Regions from separate parts of the Arthrobacter sp. NPDC080073 genome, predicted to be linked through region 3. Evidence: predicted binding sites of a transcription regulator. Region 3 holds the regulator's gene; each other region holds the start of a gene.
The links. Region 3 encodes HrcA, which represses chaperone genes, less so after heat shock. Its sites were predicted from a motif close to TTNGCACTCGNNNNNNNCGAGTGCNAA; they were not measured.
Positions count from the first base shown of each region.

Region 1: the regulator HrcA is predicted to act here: its motif matches at 1,502-1,528, upstream of groL (chaperonin GroEL).
Region 2: the regulator HrcA is predicted to act here: its motif matches at 2,183-2,209, upstream of groES (co-chaperone GroES).

Region 1 covers NZ_JBFBKR010000014.1:75,535-80,257, reverse strand. Annotated here, with positions in the region: gene AB0O52_RS16100 (cold-shock protein) at 1-61, shown strand, start outside; gene AB0O52_RS16095 (ABC transporter substrate-binding protein) at 175-1,443, shown strand; gene groL (chaperonin GroEL) at 1,741-3,369, shown strand; gene AB0O52_RS16085 (ribonuclease HI family protein) at 3,602-4,681, shown strand.
Region 2 covers NZ_JBFBKR010000004.1:39,894-44,616, reverse strand. Annotated here, with positions in the region: gene AB0O52_RS06225 (shikimate 5-dehydrogenase) at 1-382, shown strand, start outside; gene AB0O52_RS06220 (class I SAM-dependent methyltransferase) at 406-1,644, opposite strand; gene AB0O52_RS06215 (hypothetical protein) at 1,722-2,132, shown strand; gene groES (co-chaperone GroES) at 2,359-2,655, shown strand; gene groL (chaperonin GroEL) at 2,743-4,353, shown strand; gene AB0O52_RS06200 (acyltransferase family protein) at 4,646-4,723, shown strand, end outside.
Region 3 covers NZ_JBFBKR010000003.1:387,111-391,833, reverse strand. Annotated here, with positions in the region: gene AB0O52_RS05985 (DUF3097 domain-containing protein) at 1-852, opposite strand, end outside; gene hrcA (heat-inducible transcriptional repressor HrcA) at 1,034-2,047, shown strand; gene dnaJ (molecular chaperone DnaJ) at 2,115-3,245, shown strand; gene AB0O52_RS05970 (16S rRNA (uracil(1498)-N(3))-methyltransferase) at 3,248-4,024, shown strand; gene AB0O52_RS05965 (GerMN domain-containing protein) at 4,058-4,723, opposite strand, start outside.

The DNA of each region.
Region 1 (4,723 bases), on a different contig from region 3:
CGACTTCGAACTGGGCGAGGGCCAGAAGGGCCCGCAGGCAGAAAGCGTGCGGCTTATCTAGTGGGTGTTGCGGCAACAGGGCAGTCGTGGCTTTTTGAAACCCGGCCTTTTGAAACCTGGCCCCTTCGAGGACGCCGGTCCCGGGTAGTTTCCCTTCTTGCAGGCCTTTCAGCCTTGGCCCTCGGACTGGCCGGATGTTCGGCCCCCATCGGCAACGCCAGGCTCAGCTCCGTTACCACGAGCGGCGACGGCGTCCTGCGCATCGGCGTGATTCTGGACAATACCGGTAGCTCCGCATTCCTCAATGAGTCCGAGCTTGCGGCGGCCAAGCTGGCTGTCAAGCAGATCAACGACGCAGGCGGATTCAAGGGCCACCCTGTCGAGTTGCTTCCGTCATCGGCCGCCGGCGAAGGCAGCGGCGCTAGCCAAGGGGCCAGGGCGGCGGCCTTCACTGCCGATGCCGCGGCACAAGCCAAGGCGCTGCTGTCGGCCCACGCCGACGTCGTTGTGGGGCCGACGGATTCCAGCCACGCTCCCGCAGCCATCGATGTGTTGTCTCCAGCCCGGATTCCGCTCATCTCGCCCGCAAACACGGCGTCGGGGCTGAGCAGCTACAAAAACGGTGGCTTCTACTTCCGGACCTCGGCCGCTGATGCCGCGCAGGGCAGCGTCTTGGCGAAGCTGGCCCACGACGCCGGTGCCACGAGGATTTCCGTCCTCCACGAAGCCGGGGACTACGGTACGCGCGTCTCCGGAGCGGTCATGGACGCCGCCCGCAGCCTTGGAATGAACGCCGTGTCCAACGCGGAATTCACGCCGGGCAAAGCAGCTCCCGCGGCGGCGGGCATCAAGTCGGGCACGCCGGACGCCGTCGTCGTGGTGGCCCGTGACGGTGCCCAAGGCGCCCTGGCCGAGCTGCTGAACGCGGGGTTGAGCGGCAAGAGCCTGATCCTGAGTGACGGCGCCATCCGCCAATACGGAACAGCGCTCGGTGCCGGTGGCCTCGACGGCGCACGCGGAATTCTTCCAGGTGTCTTCCCGAGTGCGGAGTTCCAGGCCGGGCTGACCGGGATCGACCCCCAACTCAAGGACACGACGTATGCCGCCGAAACGTACGACGCCGTTACCCTCGCGTCGCTTGCGGCCGCAGCGGCGGGCGACGACGCCGGTAGCTCGATCGCGGCCTGGCTCACCACGGTGTCCGGCGGGACGCGCCCGGCGTCGGGCGATGCGGCAACGAAAGAGCGCACCTCCTGTGCGTCATACAAGGATTGCCTCGAGCTGCTGAAGGGGGCCAGGCTCCCGGATTACGACGGCGAGTCCGGCACCATCGGGTTCGACGCCAACGGCGACGTTACCTCGTCCAATTACATGGTCTTCACCTACGGAGCCGACAACACTGCGCGGGTGAGTGGCAAGGAGACTGCTTCACGGACTCCGTGATCGGCTTGTGCCTGGAGCGAATTCGCTCGGCGTGGCGAGCACTTTCCTGCGCTTGCTGCTTGCACTCTCCTCGGGTGAGTGCTAATTATTGATTAGCACTCTCAAGCACTGACTGCTAATTCTTCACACGGCTCCGGTCGTATGGAAGCAGTGGGTGCCTGGGAGAACAAAGAAAACCTTGCTGGGGTGAGATCCGGAGCAGGCGGCGTACAGAGGCCGAATGTGAAGGATCGTCCGTCGCGGGCACCGCAGTGAAGGCACCTTCTTAACGACTGTCCCGAAAGGACTACCGCCGTTATGGCCAAGATCATTGCATTTGATGAAGAGGCGCGCCGCGGTCTCGAGCGGGGTCTGAACACCCTCGCCGACGCCGTCAAGGTCACCCTCGGCCCGCGTGGACGCAATGTCGTCCTCGAAAAGAAGTGGGGCGCTCCCACGATCACCAACGATGGTGTTTCCATCGCCAAGGAGATCGAGCTGGACGATCCTTACGAGAAGATCGGCGCCGAGCTGGTCAAGGAAGTTGCCAAGAAGACCGACGACGTCGCTGGCGACGGCACCACCACCGCCACCGTGCTTGCCCAGGCCCTCGTCAAGGAAGGCCTGCGCAACGTAGCTGCCGGCGCCGACCCGCTGTCCCTCAAGCGCGGCATCGAGAAGGCTGTTGAAGCCGTTATCACCGAGCTGCTCGCCTCCGCCAAGGAGATCGAGACCAAGGAAGAGATCGCAGCCACGGCTTCCATCTCTGCCGGCGACACCGAAATCGGTAACCTCATTGCTGAAGCCCTGGACAAGGTCGGCAAGGAAGGCGTCATCACGGTCGAGGAGTCCAACACCTTCGGCCTGGAGCTTGAACTCACCGAAGGCATGCGCTTCGACAAGGGTTACATCTCCGCGTACTTCGTCACCGACGCAGAGCGCCAGGAAACGGTCCTCGAAGACCCGTACATCCTGATTGTCAACTCCAAGATCTCCAACGTGAAGGAACTCGTTGCGGTCCTGGAGAAGGTCATGCAGTCCAACAAGCCGCTGCTGATCATCGCCGAAGACATCGAGGGCGAGGCCCTGGCTACCCTCATCGTCAACAAGATCCGTGGCACCTTCAAGTCCGTCGCCGTCAAGGCTCCGGGCTTCGGTGACCGCCGCAAGGCACAGCTCGCCGACATCGCTATCCTCACCGGTGGCCAGGTCATCTCCTCGGAGGTCGGCCTCAGCCTCGAGAACGCAACCCTCGAACTGCTCGGCAACGCCCGCAAGGTTGTTGTCACCAAGGACGAGACCACCATCGTCGAAGGTGCCGGCGACGCCGACGCCATCGCCGGCCGTGTTGCACAGATCCGTGCCGAGATCGAGAACTCCGACTCCGACTACGACCGCGAGAAGCTGCAGGAGCGCCTGGCCAAGCTGGCCGGCGGCGTTGCAGTCATCAAGGCCGGTGCCGCAACCGAGGTGGAGCTCAAGGAGCGCAAGCACCGCATTGAGGACGCTGTCCGCAACGCCAAGGCTGCCGTTGAAGAAGGCATCGTCGCCGGTGGTGGCGTTGCCCTCATCCAGGCTGGCGCGAAGGCATTCGCCAACCTGCAGCTCGAAGGCGACGAAGCAACGGGCGCCAACATCGTCCGCGTTGCCATCGACGCTCCGCTCAAGCAGATCGCTCACAACGCTGGCCTCGAGCCGGGCGTTGTCATCGACAAGGTCCGCGGCCTGCCGTCGGGTCACGGCCTGAACGCCGCAACCGGCGTTTACGAGGACCTGCTGGCTGCCGGCGTCAACGACCCCGTAAAGGTCACCCGCTCGGCTCTCCAGAACGCTGCCTCCATCGCTGGTCTGTTCCTGACCACCGAGGCCGTTGTTGCCGACAAGCCGGAGAAGAACGCTCCGGCCATGGGTGGCGGCGACGACATGGGCGGCATGGGCGGCTTCTAAGCCCCCGCGCCGGCTCACCAGCCACACGCACGACGACGGTCCCCGCTTCAGGTGGGGGCCGTCGTCGCCGTTTAACGACGCTCGCTCACCTATATCGGGTTTTGCCCCGACGCTCGCTCACCTATATCGGGTTTTGCCCCGACGCTCGCTCACCTATGTCGGGTTTTGCCCCGACGCTCGCTCGCCGCATCGCGGTCCGGGAGTGTCGGGGTGGTCTGGCAGGATGGAAACCATGACAATTATTGCTGCCGCCGATGGTTCTGCCCTCGGCAACCCCGGGCCCGCCGGTTGGGCCTGGTACGTGAACGACTCTTGCTGGAGGGCCGGCGGCTGGCCGCACGGAACCAACAACCAGGGCGAGCTCATGGCGGTGCTTGACCTCTTCCGGTCCACGGCACACGTTCCCGATGAAGAGCTGAAGATTCTCTGCGACAGCCAGTACGTCATCAATTGCATCACCAAGTGGATGCCGGGATGGAAGCGCAAGGGTTGGCGCAAAGCCGACGGAAAGCCCGTCTTGAACGTCGATCTCCTCAAGGACATCGATGAGGCCATTGTCGGCCGAAAGTACACGTTCGAGTGGGTCAGGGGTCACGCTGGGCACGAGCTCAACGAGGCTGCCGACGATCGCGCCCGTGCGGTCGCCACGGCGTTCCAGCAAGGAACGGCCGCTCCTGCCGGTCCGGGCTATCCGGGAGCTGGGGAAGCTGCACGATCCTTGCCCCGAACCCCGTCAGTCCGCACGTCGTCAGTCAGGACAGCGCCTGTGGAGGCGCCCTCGCTTTTCGACGACGACCACGACGACGCTGATGCCCTGGATGAAGACCTCACGTTGTTCGGCGGTGAGGACCTCTTGAGCGGGTCGTCCTTGCCGAACGCGCCGACGGCGTCCACGGAGGCGGAGACGTTCATCGAGCCCACTTTGTTCGCCGGCGACGACGAAGAAGCGGTCCTTGGCCAGCCCGGCGGGCGTTCGGACGAGGAAACGGTCATTCTTCTTGAGAAGGAGCTCCTGAGGCCCGACGTCAGGGGAGACCTTGGGCGTACGGGGATCCTGCTCCACCCGGACTTCACAGAGATTGGCAGCTCCGGACGTGTCTGGTCCCGCGACGAGCTCATGATGGCGTTGGAGGGCGATCCAGGCGAAACCGCGGAGGTAGAGATGATTTCCGCAGAGCGCATCTCCAGCAACACCATGCTGATCAACTACAGAAGTTACGGGCGGACCGGCTCGGCATTGCGGAGTTCGATCTGGTTGCTGGAGGACGGCCGCTGGCGGTTGCGCTTCCACCAGTCGACGCCGGAAAAGTAGCGGCGGAAAGCAACCTTGAAATACAACTGGATCCCGGCGAGC
Region 2 (4,723 bases), on a different contig from region 3:
CCGCGTTACCGTGGTTGCCCGGAACGAACAGTCCGGGCGGTCCCTTGCCGGGCTCTACGGCTTCGGCTGGCAGGCCGACGTAGGCGAGTCAACGGCGGATGTGCTCGTCAACGTGACCCCGATCGGCATGGCCGGCGGACCTGACTCCGGCTCACTGTCCTTCCCCGAAGAGGCGGTGGCGGCTGCGCACGTGGTGTTCGACGTCGTCGCCCTCCCTGCAGAGACGCCGCTCATCAAGGCCGGCCGTGCAGCAGGGAAGACCGTGATCAGCGGCGCTGAAGTGGCCACCATCCAGGCACTCGAACAGTTTGTGCTCTACACGGGGATTACACCGACACCGGAGCAAGTGGCCGCGGCCGAGGAGTTCACGCGCGCCCAATAGGGCGCCGCGGTCCAGGGTCCAGCTCAGGCGGCCGCTACCGGCTCCACGACAACAGCCACCTTTTCCTCGCCGATCCTCGTGAGGACCAGGGTGGCTGTTTTGCTGCCGCGGGATTTTGCCGGGCCCTTTCCGGGCGGCAGCAATTGTTTCCGCAGCTCTTCGGGGGTAACGGAGGTGCCCCGCTTCTTGATGTCGAGGACGCCGATGCGGTTGGCCTTCACCCAGGCCTTGAGGGCCTTGACGTTCAGCGGCATGACTTCCAGGACTTTGTAGGCGCGGGCGAACGGGGTCTCCACCAGTTCCGGAGCGCAGATATAGGCAATGTGGTGGTCCACCAGGTGGCCGCCGAGCCGGAGCGCGACGTCGGCCACCAGGCCCGCGCGGATCACCGCGCCATCCGGTTCGTACAGGTATCCCTCCACGGGCCCGACGCCGGGCACCGGGCCGCCGTCGAAATCTTCGCCGCTGGTGATCTCTGCCGCGCCCTGCGGCCCGAGCACAAGGGCAGCGCGGCGGATGCCCGGGCGGGAGACGTCATTGAACCACAGCGTTACTTCCGTGACGTCCCCTCCCACCGAAACCCACTGTGCCTCGCAGCCGGCCGGAACCGAATCATGTGGCATCCCCGGGCCCATCTTGACCCCCACGGACCTGCCGGTAGCGGCCAATGATTCAACGAAGGACAACGGCGGCGAGAACGCCTCGGGGTCCCAGATCCGTGTGGTTCCCGACGACGACGTCGTGCGGCGCGCCGGATCGAGCCACACGCCGTCGACCCCGTCGAGGGGCACCGACGTGGCGTCGGAATGCACCACCGTTGCGTGCGGGAAGGACATGAGGTTGATCGTGGCGCACGCTGCGGTGGTCTCGTCGAGTTCCACGGCGGTGACCTTGATGTCCATGGAGGCCATGGCCATGGAGTCGGCTCCGAGCCCGCAGCCCAGGTCCGCGACGTGCTGCGTGCCCGCCTTGGCGAAGCGTTCGGCATGCCTGGCTGCGACATTGAGCCGGGTGGCCTGTTCCAGTCCGGCCTGGGTGAAAAGCATCTGCCGGGCGAATTCGCCGAACTTGGCCTCGGCCCGGGTGCGGAGCCTGGACTGGGTGAGGACGGCGGCCACGAGCGCGGGGGAGTGGCCGTCCTTGCGGAGGCGCGCATTCAGGGCGAAGGCTTCGCCATCGCGGTACGGTCCCAAGGACGCCAGCAGCTCCCAACCTTCCGTTGTCAGCAAGGGGGCAATCTGGTCCGGGGATGTGTCAGCCATGGGAACTAGCCTAGTGCTCGCCAGTGATCCGGCGTCGGGAGGGATCAGGGACCACTCGGGCCGATAGGGTTGATGCCATGGAAGACAACCCAGTACGCCAGCCTGACGACGCCAATGGTTCTCCCTCTGCCCCCGATAAACGTCCCTTCGCCGGAAATCTTTCCAAGTATGCCCGCCCTGCGCTCATCGTGGGTGCTTTGATTGCCATTGTCTGCATCGCGCTCTTGATCATTATTTTCTTCCTCGACTCTTTCAACGCCGCCACCTACTCCATGACCGGAAAGAGCGTCCAGGACGCCACGGATGAAGCCCGGGACATCCGTGACAGCTACACCGGTGCCCGCATCGGGGCGATCGTCGGGCTGGTGGTGTTCGGCGTCGTCGCGCTCGCCAGCGGCGTAGTCCTCTACCTGAACCGCGGAACCGGACCGAAAGAAGAATACGACGACGGCGAGGACGTCGACTTCGACGACCTCGCCGGGCAATGAGCTACTTGACCCGGAAGCTGCCCCTTCGGACGTTCACCCATGACTGAATTCTGGCACTCGCCTTGACCGAGTGCTAATGCTTACATAGAGTCTTGATTAGCACTCTCCCTAGGCGGGTGCTAATCATGCCGCCAGGCAACTTACCGGCACCGCGACGACGGTAAGCCCGCCACGGCACCCCTGGTTTGATAGTCCATGTACTACCTCACGTAAAGGAGAGATCCGAGTGTCGGTCTCCATTAAGCCTCTCGAGGATCGCATCGTTGTCCGCCCGCTCGAAGCAGAGCAGACCACGGCTTCCGGCCTGGTCATCCCGGACACTGCACAGGAAAAGCCGCAGGAAGGCGAAGTTGTTGCAGTTGGCCCCGGCCGCTTCGATGACAACGGCAACCGCGTGCCCGTCGACGTAACCGTTGGCGACGTCGTCATCTACTCCAAGTACGGCGGAACTGAAGTCAAGACCGGCGGCAACGAATACCTCGTTCTGTCCGCCCGCGACGTTCTGGCGATCGTCGTTAAGTAATTCCCTTGGATCCCGCATCGCAGATCGGGTCGGACTTCTTCCGGTCGGATCAGCGGTGCGGGTTTTCCGTCTTGAAAGGACACAACCATGGCAAAGCAGCTTGCGTTTAACGACGCTGCCCGTCGCTCGCTCGAAGCAGGCATTGACAAGCTCGCCAACACCGTCAAGGTCACCCTTGGCCCGCGTGGCCGCAACGTCGTTCTGGACAAGAAGTGGGGAGCTCCCACCATCACCAACGATGGTGTGACGATCGCCCGCGAAGTCGAACTCGACGACCCGTATGAGAACCTTGGTGCGCAGCTGGCCAAGGAAGTCGCCACCAAGACCAATGATGTCGCAGGCGACGGCACCACCACGGCCACCGTGCTGGCACAGGCCCTCGTCAAGGAAGGCCTGCGCAACGTTGCCGCGGGAGCCGCTCCTGGCGAAATCAAGCGCGGCATCGAGGTTTCCGTGCGGGCCGTGGCTGCCCGCCTCCTGGAGAACGCCCGCGAAGTAGAAGGCACCCAGGTTGCCAGCGTTGCCGCGATCTCCGCCCAGAGCGATGAGGTTGGCGAGCTCCTCGCCGAGGCTTTCGACAAAGTCGGCAAGGATGGTGTCATCACCATCGAAGAGTCCTCCACCACGCAGACCGAACTGGTCCTCACCGAGGGCATGCAGTTCGACAAGGGCTACCTGTCCCCGTACTTCGTCACTGACGCGGAACGCCAGGAAGCCGTTCTGGAAGACGCGCTCATCCTGATCAACCAGGGCAAGATCTCCGCGCTGCAGGAGTTCCTGCCGCTCCTCGAGAAGGCCCTGCAGGCTGCCAAGCCGCTCTTCATCATTGCCGAGGACATCGACGGCGAGGCACTGTCCACGCTGATCGTGAACCGTATCCGTGGCACCCTGAACGTGGTTGCCGTCAAGGCTCCGGGCTTCGGCGACCGCCGCAAGGCCATGCTGCAGGACATTGCCACGCTGACCGGCGCACAGGTTGTCTCCCCGGAGCTCGGACTGTCCCTGGACCAGGTTGGCCTCGAGGTCCTCGGCAGCGCCCGCCGGATCACTGTCACGAAGGACAACACCACCATCGTTGACGGCGCTGGCACTCCTGAGGATGTCGCAGCACGCGTCGCCCAGATCCGTGCCGAGCTGACCCGCACGGACTCCGACTGGGACCGGGAGAAGCTGCAGGAGAGGCTTGCAAAGCTGGCAGGCGGGATCGGCGTCATCAAGGTCGGCGCAGCCACCGAGGTCGAGCTCAAGGAAAAGAAGCACCGTATCGAGGACGCAGTGTCCTCCACGCGTGCTGCTCTTGAAGAAGGCATCGTCTCCGGCGGTGGATCCGCCCTCATCCACGCCCTCAAGGCTCTGGACGAGGACGCTTCCGTCAAGGCACTGGAAGGCGACGCGGCTGCCGCCGTCGGCATCGTCCGCCGCGCCCTGACCCAGCCCCTTCGCTGGATCGCCCAGAACGCCGGCTTCGACGGCTACGTCGTGGTTGCCAAGGTTGCCGAGCTGGAAGACAACCACGGCTTCAATGCGAAGTCCGGAGCGTACGAGGACCTGATCGCCGCAGGCGTGATCGACCCCGTCAAGGTCACCCGCTCCGCGCTCCAGAACGCCGCGTCCATCGCAGCCTTGGTTCTCACCACCGAGACCCTGGTTGTCGAGAAGCCGGCCGAGGAAGACGAGCACGCAGGCCACAGCCACTAACACTGGTTGATCGATGCAGGAGGCCCGGTCCCCTTTGGGGCCGGGCCTCCTGCATTTGCGCTGGTGCCGGATGACCACCGGACGCCCGCTATAGGCATGGAGGATTGACCCAGAAAACGTTCCGGAAGCTCCCAGCCGCTTGTGTCCTAATGGATCGTAGGAAGTTGGTTGAACGCGGTCTCAATTGACGATGAACTTTTCGAATCAGTAGGGTAGACGGTTTGAGTAGCACCCTGGAGGCAAGACTTTGACAACCACGCGCCCGATTGCGCTGCGGCGAACTAGCGGCGAGATGCAGAATTCGGCGCCTAAATCGACGTTCCGTCCTGAAATCCAGGGGCTTCGATCTGTTGCCGTCCTCATGGTTGTC
Region 3 (4,723 bases):
AACGGTCAGGAAATCGATCACTTCCTCCACGCGACCCAGCAGAGAGGCCTCCAAATCGGCGTAGCTGTGGACAGCGCCCAGAAGCTTCTGCCAGCCAAGTCCGACGTCTTCGGCCGTCTCGTGCGGCCAGCCGAATGACCTCAGGATTCCGGTCTTCCAATCCGTGCCGCGGGCGATGGTTGGCCATTGCTCGATCCCCAACACTTTGGGGCGGATGGCCTGCCAGACGTCCACATAGGGGTGTCCTACGATCAGGACGTTTCCCGCGGCGCCCGGCAGCGTCATGGCGTCGGCAGCGATCCGCGACTCCTTCGAATCCGGTACCAAATGGTCCACCAGGATTCCGAGCCGCCGGCCGGGGCCCGGGGAGAACGCGGCAATGGCCGCCTTGAGATCGTCGACACCGTGCAAGGGCTCGACGACGATGCCCTCCACCCGGAGATCGTCTCCCCACACCTTTTCCACAAGCTCGGCGTCGTGCTTGCCTTCCACCCAGATACGGCTCGCCTTGGCGACCTGGGCCCGCTGGCCGGCCACGCGGACGGATCCCGATGCCGTCCTGCCTGCTTGCGCCGCGCCCTTGGCGGGCGTCGCGCGTGGCGCTGGCGGCAGGAGCTTCACTGCTTGTCCTTCCAGCAGGAATCCGAATCCGAGACGGAATGACTTGGCCTTTCCCCGTCGATCCTCAAGCACCACAATGTGCATGCCTCCGGACTTCTCCACCCTGGTCACGGCACCGACCCAACCGGTCTGCACGTCTTCGAGAACCATCCCGCGTTCAACGGGCACCTCTGGCAGTTGCCGTTTGGCCGGCGAGGAGAGGTCTTGCGGGCCCCAATTGTCGTAAGACACGGTCTTCACACCACTTTGCGCTAGGGGGATCGGTCACGGTCCGTGGCATTCCCCAGGACCGCGCGGGAATCATGTTCGCCGCGAGCGGTACCAATGCTAACAACGAGGTGGCTCATACTAGACTTGTTAGCACTTGGGCATGTTGAGTGCTAATTATTGAAATGTTGATTGGAGGTGGGCAGTGAGCGAACCACGGAAGCTGGAAGTGTTGCGCGCCATCGTGGAGGACTACGTTCACTCCCGCGAGCCCGTCGGCTCCAAAGCATTGGTCGAACGGCACCATCTGGGAGTGTCGAGCGCAACCATCCGCAATGACATGGCCCTCTTGGAAGAAGAAGGGCTCATTGCCGCACCACACACGAGTGCGGGCCGCATTCCCACGGACAAGGGCTACCGCTTGTTCGTCGACCGTATTTCCGAGGTCAAGCCGCTTTCGGCTGCCGAGCGCCGGGCCATCCACTCGTTGCTTGAGGGCCCGGACGACGTCGAGGACATCCTTGAGCGAACCGTCCGGCTGCTCTCCCAACTGACCAACCAGGTCGCCGTCGTCCAGTATCCGCACCTGAGCCGCGCGCGTGTCCGCCATATTGAGTTTGTCCTTTTGGCACCGCGCCAGGTCTTGGTGGTGTTGATCGCCGATTCGGGCAAAGTGGAACAGGGCGTTGTGCACGCAGCGACAGACGCTGCTGACGAAGAGCTCATGGCCTTGCGGGCGCGATTCCTTGGGAGCATTGCCGGCTCCCAGCTCGACCTCATGCCGCAAGTCCTGCCCTCGGTGGTTGCCTTGTGTCCGCCCGCGCTACGGAACCTTGCGGCCGTCCTTGCCCACGGCCTGGAAAGGCTTGCGGAGCGGAGCCGCGACGAACGCATGGTCATGGCAGGCACGGCAAACCTGGCCCGCTCCAACGTGGACTTCCCGCTGAGCATCGGTCCGGTCCTCGAAGCGCTCGAGGAGCAGGTGGTCATGTTGCGGCTGTTGTCGGACATGGCTGAGGACCCCCGGGGCGTCACGGTGAGCATCGGCCGCGAAAACCCCTATGACGGCCTCTCCGAGGCTTCGGTGGTTGCCACGGGCTACGGTCCGGGCAGCAGTGCCAAGATCGGCATTCTTGGACCCACCCGCATGGATTATCCCAACACCATGGCGGCCGTCCGTGCCGTCGCACGCTACCTTTCCCGCATTCTGGGCGGCTGACGGCCTCGGCTGGAAACCGCCTCGCAAGAAAAGCAGTGGAACCGTAAACAAGGAAGAGATACCGACTTTGAGCAGTCACTATGACGTTCTGGGCGTCTCGCCGGAAGCAACCGGCGAGGAGATCAAGAAGGCCTACCGCAAGCTCGCACGCAAGCTGCACCCGGATGTGAACCCGGGGGCCGGCGCTGCCGAGGAATTCAAGGCGGTGACCCACGCATACGAGGTCCTCTCCGACCCCCAGAAGCGCCGCGTCTACGACGCCACCGGCAACGAGAACGGGACCGACAACGGTTTCGGGGGAGGCTACGCGGGCCAGGGATTCGCCTTCCAGGACATCTTCGACACCTTCTTCGGCGGAGGAGGCGGCGGCATGCAGGGCCCCGCGTCCCGCATGCGCCGCGGCCAGGACGCCCTGATCAGCGTGCGCATCGACTTGCGCGAAGCGGTCTTCGGTGTCAACAAAAAGCTTGAGGTGGACACCGCTGTCGTCTGTCCCACGTGCGAGGGCTCATGCTGCCGTCCGGGCACCCACCCGGAGCGCTGCGACATCTGTGGCGGCTCGGGCCAGGTCCAGCGGGCTGTCCGCTCGATTCTCGGCCAGGTCATGACTGCCGCACCGTGTGGATCATGCGAAGGCTTCGGCTCGATCATCAAGGATCCTTGCAATGAGTGCGGCGGCCAGGGCCGTATCCGCAGCCGCCGTTCGCTGACCGTCAAGGTGCCAGGCGGCGTCGCTACCGGAACGCGCATCCAGTTGTCTTCGCAAGGTGAGGCTGGTCCTGCCGGCGGGCCTCCCGGCGACCTCTACGTGGAGATCCGGGTCAACAACGATCCCACCTATGTACGTGAAGGCGACGACCTGCACGCCACGCTGAGCGTTCCCATGACGGCCGCGGCACTCGGTACAGAGATGCAGCTCGATACTTTCGACGGCCCCCAGGAAATCGACGTCAAGTCCGGCACCCAGTCGGGCGAGGTCATCACCCTGCGCGGACTCGGCGTCACCCATCTCCGCGGCTACGGCAGGGGAGACCTCAAAGTGCACCTGCACGTTGAGACCCCCAGCAAGCTCGACGCCGCGCAGGAAGACCTGCTTCGCCAACTGGCCAAATTGCGCGGAGAGCAGTTCACCGAAGGCAAGCTTGTGGCCAGTGGCGGTATGTTCGCGAAGCTGCGGGACAAGCTCGGTAACCTGTAGCAGTGAGCAACCCCTTATTCTTCACAGCAGCCGGAACGCTTGACGGGCTGGGCCCTGGTGATTCTTTCGTGCTCGACGGCGCCGAAGCCAGGCATGCTGTCACCGTCAAGCGCCTGGAAATCGGCGAAGCCGTCGATATCGCCGACGGCGCCGGAAGACGGCTTACCGGCACTGTGACGGAATCCGGGCAGGGAACCTTGACAGTCCTTGCCTCCGCGGTCGATGAGGAGCAGCAGCCAACGGTGCGGCTCGTGCTGGTCCAGGCCCTCGCGAAGGGCGACCGTGACGGGCTTGCAGTTGAGACTGCAACGGAACTGGGGATCGACGCCGTCGTGCCCTGGCAGGCGGAACGTTCGATCGTCCGTTGGAAGGGCGACCGGGCCGCCAAAGCCCACGCGAAGTGGCAGTCCGTGGCCACCGCAGCCGCCAAGCAGGCGCGGCGCGCGTGGATTCCCGAGGTGCGTGCCGCCGTCGACGGCTCCGGCCTGGCTGCTGCGGTTGCAGCGGCTGACCTGGCGATCATCCTGCACGAGGACGCGAAACGTCCGCTGCGGGAGGTCCTGGAGAAGTGGCAGGGCCAGGTTTCCGACGCGGATACCGGAGCGGGACGGGAGGTCCTGCTCATCGTCGGCCCGGAGGGCGGCATTTCACCGCGCGAGGTGACGAAGCTCAGCGACGTCGGCGCCGTCACCGCCCTCTTGGGCCACCATGTGCTTCGCTCCTCGACGGCAGGTCCTGCCGCCGTCGTGCTGGCCAGCGACATCCTGGGGCGCTGGTAGCCCGCAGCGCACGTCCTTGACCAGCGCGCGTCCTTAGCGAACGTTGAAACTCCGGGTATCCGTCGCGACGTCCGCGTCGTTGGGTCCCACCAAGGAAACCCGCAATTCATAGCGGCCAGCTCCGAGCCCCACTGTGAAGCTGAAGACCCCGCCTTGTCCCGGAACGGTCGAAGCCGTGGTCTGCCCGGTGAGGTAGGACGACTTATCGCCGTTTGAATTCTCGCGAAGGATTTGCCAGTGCAGTTTCTTCGAGGGATCCGTGCTCCGGCCGTTGAACTTGACCGGACCGGCAAGCAAGGTCAGGTCCTCCTGCGGGTCGATGATCCACACGGGTGCCACCATGGATGCGTCGCGGACCATCGGATCGCCGAGTTTGACCTGTCCGAATGCCATGTAGTCAGTGTGTCCGTCCACCAGGATGGTCACTTTGATCTGCTGTCCGGAATCGATCAGGCCTGAACTCGCGGCCGCAGCGGTAGCGGTGTAGACGAGTTCCTGGACCGCCCGCTGAGCCGTCCCGGCGTCGAGATTGGAATTGAACGCGTCGCGGGAAACATCGACTGTGACCACGTTCTTACCGGAAATCGAGGTCGCCAAGCTGCCCGGGTTCTGCCACGGAGTGAAGAAATCGTGATCCAACGGCTTCTGGGACATCATGATCCGCAGGGCCGTGGTGATGGGGTTCTCATTGCCCGGGTT